Linked DNA regions of Hyalangium gracile. The protein of the gene in region 2 binds, or shares a complex with, the protein of the main gene of each other region. Links are inferred from orthologs where the notes say so. Each region holds a gene or a part of one and is shown on either strand. Other genes may lie near its edges. The genes, in order: KY572_RS03665 and smc.

Evidence for each region.
Region 1: the proteins of smc (region 2) and KY572_RS03665 are in contact, whole or in part, in a crystal structure (PDB 3ZGX), measured with the Bacillus subtilis proteins. The link is inferred for Hyalangium gracile from one-to-one orthologs.

What each region holds. Positions count from the first base shown.
Region 1 is NZ_JAHXBG010000002.1:6,379-9,602, forward strand. The notes cover bases 186-3,107. They hold KY572_RS03665 (segregation and condensation protein A), read right to left. Parts: upstream 2,115-3,107; coding sequence 1,257-2,114; downstream 186-1,256. Other genes in these bases: KY572_RS03655 (pseudouridine synthase), read right to left, coding at 186-265; scpB (SMC-Scp complex subunit ScpB), read right to left, coding at 284-1,270; KY572_RS03670 (DUF4388 domain-containing protein), read left to right, coding at 2,503-3,107. Outside these bases: more of KY572_RS03655, read right to left, coding at 1-185; more of KY572_RS03670, read left to right, coding at 3,108-3,224. UniProt on the Bacillus subtilis protein: Participates in chromosomal partition during cell division. May act via the formation of a condensin-like complex containing Smc and ScpB that pull DNA away from mid-cell into both cell halves.
Region 2 is NZ_JAHXBG010000016.1:132,168-136,645, forward strand. Bases 14-4,189 are described here. They hold smc (chromosome segregation protein SMC), read right to left. Parts: upstream 3,814-4,189; coding sequence 214-3,813; downstream 14-213. Other genes in these bases: ppsA (phosphoenolpyruvate synthase), read left to right, coding at 14-203; KY572_RS29405 (TapB family protein), read left to right, coding at 4,121-4,189. In the rest of the region: more of ppsA, read left to right, coding at 1-13; more of KY572_RS29405, read left to right, coding at 4,190-4,478. UniProt on the Bacillus subtilis protein: Required for chromosome condensation and partitioning.

The DNA.
Region 1 (3,224 bases), on a different replicon or contig from region 2:
CGACCGTGGGGCGCCCCTGCGGATCCGACAGCGTCGTCACCACTCCCGCCGGCTTGTAGAGCAGGTAGTAGGACGTGTTCTCCGGCGGCGTGACGAGCTTGCCGTCCACCATCACCAGGTCCGTACCGGGCTCCACCCGGCTGCCCAGCTCCGTCACCGTCTCGTTGTTCACCTTCACCCGACCCGCGGTGATGAGCTCCTCTGCATGCCGGCGCGAAGCCACTCCCGCGCGAGCCAGGTACTTCTGAAGTCGTTCAGCAGCCATGTGATGCCTTCGTGCCCGTCACTCGGGCTTGGGTCCCGCGGCGCCCCCTTCGGGCGTCTGCGGGGGCGTGTTCGTCAACAGGCCGGCGGCGGCCTTCTGACTCTTGTCGGCGGCCGTGATGGCCTCCTCCAACTCCTCCAGCGCGGCCTCCGAGGCCGCGGCGCTCTTGTCCAGGCGCTTCTGGAAGCCTGGATCCGCCAGGGCCTCCACCGTCCCGGACACCTTGGGCGCCGCCGAGGATTCCTTCTCGACAATCTCCTGGTGCTCCTGCGTCAGCTCGTGGAACTCGCGCAGCGTGGGCAGGGAGGACAGATCCTTGAGCGCGAAGAACTCCAGGAACTCGCGCGTGGTGCCATAGAGGATGGGGCGCCCCACCTCCTCCTTCTTGCCCAGGATCTTCACCAGCTTGCGATCCATCAGCGCCTTGATGACGGCGCCGCAGTCCACGCCGCGGATCTCCTCCACCTCCGGGCGCGTCACCGGCTGGCGGTAGGCGATGATGGCCAGCGTCTCCACCGCCGCCCGGGTGAGCCGCTGCGGCTTCACGCGCAGGTAGCGCCGCACGTACTCCGCCGAGTGCGGATCCGTGCGGAACTGCCACCCGCCCGCCACCTCGTGCAGGACGATGCCGTTCACCCCGTCCCGGTGGATGCCGGAGATCTGATCGAGCGCCTTGGCGATCAGCTCGCGCTCGATGCCCGTGGACTCGAAGAGCTGATCCACCGTGAGCGGCTTGTCCGCCACGAAGAGCACGCTCTGCAGCACCGTGCGGATGCGGTCCTCGGAGAGCTTCTTGCTCTTGGCGACCAGCTTCTCGAAGGAGGTCTCCAGGTCCGGCCCGGTGTCCTCCTCGATGGCGGCGGCCTCCAGCTCGTCCAGATCGCTGTCGCCGCCCGGCCCCGTCACGGCGGCGATCTCCTCCTCGGAGAAGGGCCCCGGGCCACCGGGGGTGCCGGGAGCGGGGGCCTCGGTCGTCTCGTCGGTGGGGTTCCTACCGGTAGTCACTGTCGTCCACCTCCGTGGGGACCAGCCGCTCGAGCGCGTCCCCATTGGGCATCAGGAAGATGTCCTTGAGAGGCTCCTCCTGGAAGACGCGAATCAGGCGGCGCTTTACCATCTCCAGGATTGCCAGGAACGTAATGACGATCTCCTGGCGCGTGCTGCCCTCCGGGAACAGGCTGGCGAACGTCACCCGCTCCTGCCCTCGCACGCGCTCGACCACGCGCAGGGTGGCCTCCGAGAGCGTCAGCCGCTCGCGCACCACCTCGTGCTGCGGCTTGGGGGCCAGGCGCTCGAGCACCCGGTCCAGCGCCTCGATGAGCTTGAGGACGGAGAACTCCTGCAGCCCCACCTCCTCCTCGGGGATGGGCACCGCCTCCGCCGGCACGTTGCGGGTGAACACGTCCCGCCCGAGCAGATCCTGCTTGGCCAGCTGCTCCGCGGAGTCCTTGTACTTCTGGTACTCGAGCAGCCGCCGCACCAGCTCCGCGCGCGGATCGCCCGTCTCCTCCAGCGTCGCCTCGGTGGCCTCGACGGGGGCCGCGGCGTCCTGGCGCGGCAGCAGCATGCGGCTCTTGAGGTGCGCCAGCGTGGAGGCCATCACCAGGAACTCGCCGGCGATGTCCAGGTTCAGCTCCCGCATCTTCTGCAGGTACTCCAGGTACTTCTCGACGATGAGCGCCAGCGGGATGTCGAAGATGTCGACGCGGTGCTCGCGGATCAGGTGCAGCAGCAGATCCAGCGGGCCCTCGAAATTGGGCAGAGCAATACGGAAGGCGTCCCCTGGCGAGCGGGGCACCTCGGCATCGCTGGAGCCCTCCTCGGGCGGCGTGCGGCGGGCCTCGGTCACCGGACGTCCTTCAGGCACTTCACAGGCCTTCCCCCTTAGCAGCGCCCTCCTGGAGGGTCAAACATTCGCCGGGTCCGCCAAACCCCACTCCCGAGCGCGCGATGAGCACTTCGCGTGCGGTCAACACATGCACGCGAAGCACTTGTGCCAGACACACGTGAGAACCATTCATGAGGCCGCTGACAAGCCGTCTCGGGGACGGCGCCCGTGCCCACGAAGGTGGGCATTTCCAGCAAGCCGCTCATACCCCGGTGGCCGTCTTGTCTCAAATTCTGGAACTTTGCGACAGTCTGGCAAAAAACCAGTGAATTCAAAGGCTTGAGCATTATCAAACCTGTGATTAGCCTCCCCGGGGAGCGAGCAGGCGCCCTCAGCGGCCGGAGACATCATGGAGCACTTCAAAGGGAGCCTCACCCACTACTCGATGGACGTGGTGATCCCCGCGCTGTTGTCGCGCAAGGCGGTGGGGACGCTGCGGCTCGAGCGTGGCTCGGCCATTCGTTACTTCTTCTTCCAGGGCGGCTTCCTGGTGGGCGAGGGCTCCAACACGCCCAGCGAGCACCTGTCGCAGATGCTGGTGGATCTGGGCATCCTGGACGCGCCGCGGGCGGCGCTGGCGTACGAGGCGGCGGAGCTGGCGAACATGCCCTATGGGGCGTACCTGGTGCGCCAGCAGTTCGTGGAGATGCAGCGGATGCTGGAGGTGCTCGAGCACAAGGCGCGCGAGGCCTTCTTCGACTGCTACAACTGGGACTCGGGCGAGGTGGAGTTCAACCTGCAGCTGCCGTCGCTGGTGCACGCGGTGGAGCTGAAGCTGCCGCTGACGAGCCTGCACCGGGACGCGCTGGCGCGGCGGCGTGAGTGGAAGATGTTCCGGGACATCTTCCCGGGCATGGACACCACCTTCCGCGTCTTCCGCGAGCACGCCGTGGGGCACTTCTCCGAGGAGGAGTCCATCCTCATGAAGCGGGCGGAGGAAGGGGCCATGCTGGCCGAGCTGCTCGCCAGCGGGAAGGAGTCGCGCATCTTCGTGGCGCGGCGGCTCCTGCACCTGTACCGGCGCGGGGTGCTGGCGCCGCAGCGGGCGCGCGGCCCGTCCATGGGCGAGTC
Region 2 (4,478 bases):
GCGAGGCGGGCATCACCTGCTCCCTGTGCGGCCAGGCGCCCTCCAACCGTCCCGAGTTCGCCGAGCACCTGGTGCGTGCCGGCATCACCTCCATCTCGGTGGACCCAGGCGCGGTGGGGGCGGCGCGGCGGGTGATCGCGGCGGCCGAGCGGCGCCTGCTGCTGGAGGCCGCCCGCCAAGGCGGCGCTCCACGTCGGCCTTGAGGGCGACGGCTCAGGCCGCCGACGCGTTGTCGTTGGCGGCCGTGGCCTCGCGGATCTTCACGCTCACCAGCTTGGAGATGCCCGGCTCCTCCATCGTCACGCCGTAGAGCGTGTCGGCCACCTCCATGGTCCGCTTGTTGTGGGTGATGAGGATGAACTGGGACTGCTTGCTCATCTCCTTCACCATCTCGTTGTAGCGGCCCACGTTGCCCTCATCCAGCGGCGCGTCCACCTCGTCCAGGAGGCAGAACGGCGTCGGCTTGATGAGGAAGATGCCGAAGATGAGCGCCACGGCGGTGAGCGCCTTCTCTCCACCGGAGAGCAGGTTGACGCTCTGCAGCTTCTTGCCCGGCGGCTGGGCGACGATCTCCACGCCCTGCTCGGCGCCCGGGCCCTCGTTGGTGAGGATGAGGCTGGCCCGCCCGCCGCCGAACAGCCGCGGGAACACCGCCTGGAACTTCTCGTTCACCACGTCGAAGGTCTGCTTGAAGCGCTCGCGGCTCGTGGCGTCGATGCGGTTGATGGCCTCCTTGAGCTGCTCCAGCGTGGCCGTCAGGTCCTTCTTCTGGCTCGACAGGAAGTCGAAGCGCTTGGTCAGCTCCGCGTGCTCGTCGATGGCGGTGAGGTTGATCTCCCCCATCTTCTCCACCTGGGCGCGCAGATCCTTCAGCTCCTCCTGCGTCTCGGGCGCCAGCGGCGCCAGCAGGTGGTAGTTGTGCAGCTCGTACGCCAGCTCCACCTGGTGCCGCTCGCGGATGCCCGCGGCCAGGTGCTCCAGCTCCAGGGCGATCTCCCGCTCCTTCAGGGAGATCTGCGACAGGCCCTGCATCAGCTCGTCCACGCGGCTGCGCAGCTCGCGGAACTGGGTGTCCTGCTCCTTCACCTCGGCGGAGACGGTCGCATGCGCCGCGCGGCGGCCCGCCAGCGTCTCGGCCGCCAGCAGGTGCTCCTCGGCCCGCTTCGTCCGAGCCGCCTCCGTCTCCTCGATCTTCCGCCGCAGCTCGTCCGAGCGGGTGGTGCCCTCGCCCACCGTCACCTGCAGGCGGTGGATGCGCTGCTCCATCTCCTTGCGCTGGGTGATGAGGCTCTCCAGCTCCTTGCGAGCCGACTCACCGCGCTCGCTGCCGGCGGCCACCTTGATGCGCAGGCCCATCAGCTCCGCGGACGCCGCGTCCGCGCGCTGCTTCAGGGACTCCAGCTCGGCGGAGAGCTGCCGCACGCGCTCCTCGCGAGTCTCGCGATCCGCCTGCCCGTGAGCCACCTCGCCGCGGCTGTTCTCCTCCTCGTGCACCAGCGCCCCGTGCGAGTGGGCGAACTGCGCCTCATCCGCCTCCACCGCGGCCAGCCGCTCGCGCACCCGGGCCAGATCCTCGCTGGCCTTGTGGAGATCCTTCTCCTGGCTGGCGAGGTTGAGCTCCTCGGCGTGCTGGTTCTTCGCCAGCCCCTTGAGGACGCTCTCCGTCTGCCCCATCTGCTTCTGGAGCGTGTAGTGGCGCGTGAGGATCTCGTTGTAGCGCTCCTCCACCCGGGCCACCTCGCCGGCCAGCTCGGCGATCTCGCGCTTCTTCTGCAGGGCGCCCACGGCCGCGCCCTCGCGTTCACCGCCGGTGAGGGTGCCATCGGCGCGCACCACCTCACCCTCCAGGGTGACGAGGGTGCACTGCGGGCCGCCCGCCGCCGCGTAGGCCCGCGCCGAGGCGAGATCCTGGACGATGATGACGTCTCCGAGCAGCAGCCGCAGCACCGGCTGGAGCGCCTCCTCGCACTTCACCTCCGCGTAGGCGCTGCCCAGCACCCCGGGGCGGCTGAAGTCCGGCTCCACCACCGGCGGCACGCCATCCAGCAGCGGCACGGGCAGGAAGCTGCCGCGGCCCTCGGAGGCCGTCTTCAGGTACTCCACCAGCTCGAAGCCCTTCTCCCGGCTCTCGACGATGACGTGCTGCAGCCGCTCGCCCAGCACCGCCTCCACCGCGCGCTCGAAGCGCGGCGGGGCCGTGAGCACGTCCGCCACCAGGCCGAAGATGCCCTGCTCGCGGAACTGCTGCCCGGCGCGAGACATCACCGCGCGCACGCCGCGATCGAAGCCCTCGTAGTTCTTCTGCAGCTCCTCCAGCGAGGCGAGCCGGCTGCGCTTGTCGGCCAGCTCCTCGCGCAGGCTGATGACCTGGATCTCGCTCTCGGCGAACTCGGCGCGGGTGCGCTCCAGGGCCTCTTCCTCGTGCGTCTTGCGCTCGGCCAGCTCCAGGGCGTTGTGGCGGCTGTCCTCCACCATCTGGAGCACCTGGCTGCGGGCGCGATCCAGCTCCTGCTCCTGGGCGCGCAGCGCCTCGGCCTCGACGCGGTTCTTCTCGCGGCGGGCCTCCATGTCCGTGCGCTGGCGAGCCAGGTTGACGAGGTTGGACTCGTGGTTGGCCAGCCGGGCCGCCACGGCCACCAGCGCCGCCCGCTCCTGCTCCAGGCGCAGGGCCACCTCCGTCTGCAGCTGCGTGGCGCGGCGCTGCTCCTCCTGCGCCACCTGCATGGCCACTTCGTCTTCCTTCCACGCCCCGGCGATGCCCGACAGCTCCGCCTCGCGAGCGGCCATGGTGTCGGCCACCTCGCCCTGACGGGCCAGCAGGATGTGCAGCTCGCCCTCGGCGGTGGCCACGCGGGCGCTCGTCTCCTCCAGGTCCTTGCGCCAGTAGGCCAGGTCCTGATCGTCGCGCTGCACGGCGCTCTCGAGCGCGTGCACCTCGCCAGCCAGCTTCTGCAGGGCGGCGGACTCGGCCTCCAGCTCGACGCGGCGCCGGGTGATGGCCTCCTCCAGCTCGCGCACCCGGTCCACGTTCTCGCGCTCCTGCGAGGTCATGCTCTCCAGGCGCGTCTGGAGCACCTTCTTCTCGGCCTGCAGCTCCAGGTAGCGGTGCGAGGCGGCGTGCAGATCGATGTCCCGCATGCGCGCCTTGAGCTTCTTGTACTTCTCGGCCTTCTTGGCCTGGCGGGCCAGCGTGTCGAGCCGCTTCTCCAGCTCGTTGGTGATGTCGGTGATGCGCAGGAGGTTGGCCTCGGTGGCCTCCATCTTGCGCTCGGCGGCCTTGCGGCGCGTCTTGTACTTGGTGACGCCGGCGGCCTCCTCGATGATGGAGCGCCGATCCTCCGGCTTGCTCGAGACGATGAGGCCCACGCGGCCCTGCTCGATGATGGAGTAGGCCTTGGTGCCCACGCCGGTGCCCAGCAGCAGCTCGGTAATGTCGAGCAGGCGGCAGACGGCCTTGTTGATGAGGTACTCGGACTCGCCGCTGCGGAACAGGCGCCGGGTGACGGTGATCTCGGGGAAGCCCTGGTACTGGGGCGCCAGCTGGTCCGTCTCCTCGATGGTGAAGGTGATGGACACCTCCGCCATGGACAGGGGCGGCTTGTTCTCCGAGCCGTTGAAGATGACGTCCTCCATGCCGCGGCCACGGAGGTTCTTGGCGCTCTGCTCGCCCATGGCCCAGCGGATGGCGTCCACGACGTTGGACTTGCCGCAGCCGTTGGGGCCGACGATGCCCGTCACGCCGTCATCGAAGCTGAAGACGCTGCGCTCCATGAAGGACTTGAAGCCGGTGATGTCCAGGCGCTTGATTCGCATCCAACGGGCTCCTGTAGGGCTTGGTGCGCGAGAAGGGTGAAATCGCTCCAAGGCCGAAAAATCGGCCCCGGAATGTGGTCAGGAGTATCAGTGTGCCGTGACACGATCAAGCGTGACCATGCACCGTGTGACCCTACATTCCGAAAGCCGTTTTGTACCGTCAGCGATGGACGGCAAGGGGTTGAAAAGTAAGAGATGCACCCTACCTTCCTGGTGATCTTTCTGGAGGAAGCCTACGTACGCGCCCTTACTCGTCCTCTCGGTCCTCGTAGGAGCAGCGCCCTCGGGTCTACCTGAGCGGTCTGACATGCCCTCCGCGGCCCCGGCCTGCCCCAACCCCTACTTCCCCTTGGAGGACGGGCTGAAATTGACCTACCGGGCGGGATCCTCGGAGCTGTTGATCTCCACCCGCGAGGTGACGTCCACGGCCGAAGGGCAGAAGGGACTCCTGGCGGTGGATCTGAAGGGCCGCAGCGGCCAGACGGAGGCCTTCTGTACCTCGGAGGGAGTGCGCACGGGGCTCGGCGGCCTGGAGGGGACGCTGCTGTCCGCTTCCGGGATGCAGGTGGAGGTCGTCGCCGCCGAGGGCGTGGCGGTTCCAGCCCCAGCGAACATGGTTCCGGGCTCGAGCTGGCGCAATTCGCTGTCGGTGAAGATGCAGCCGC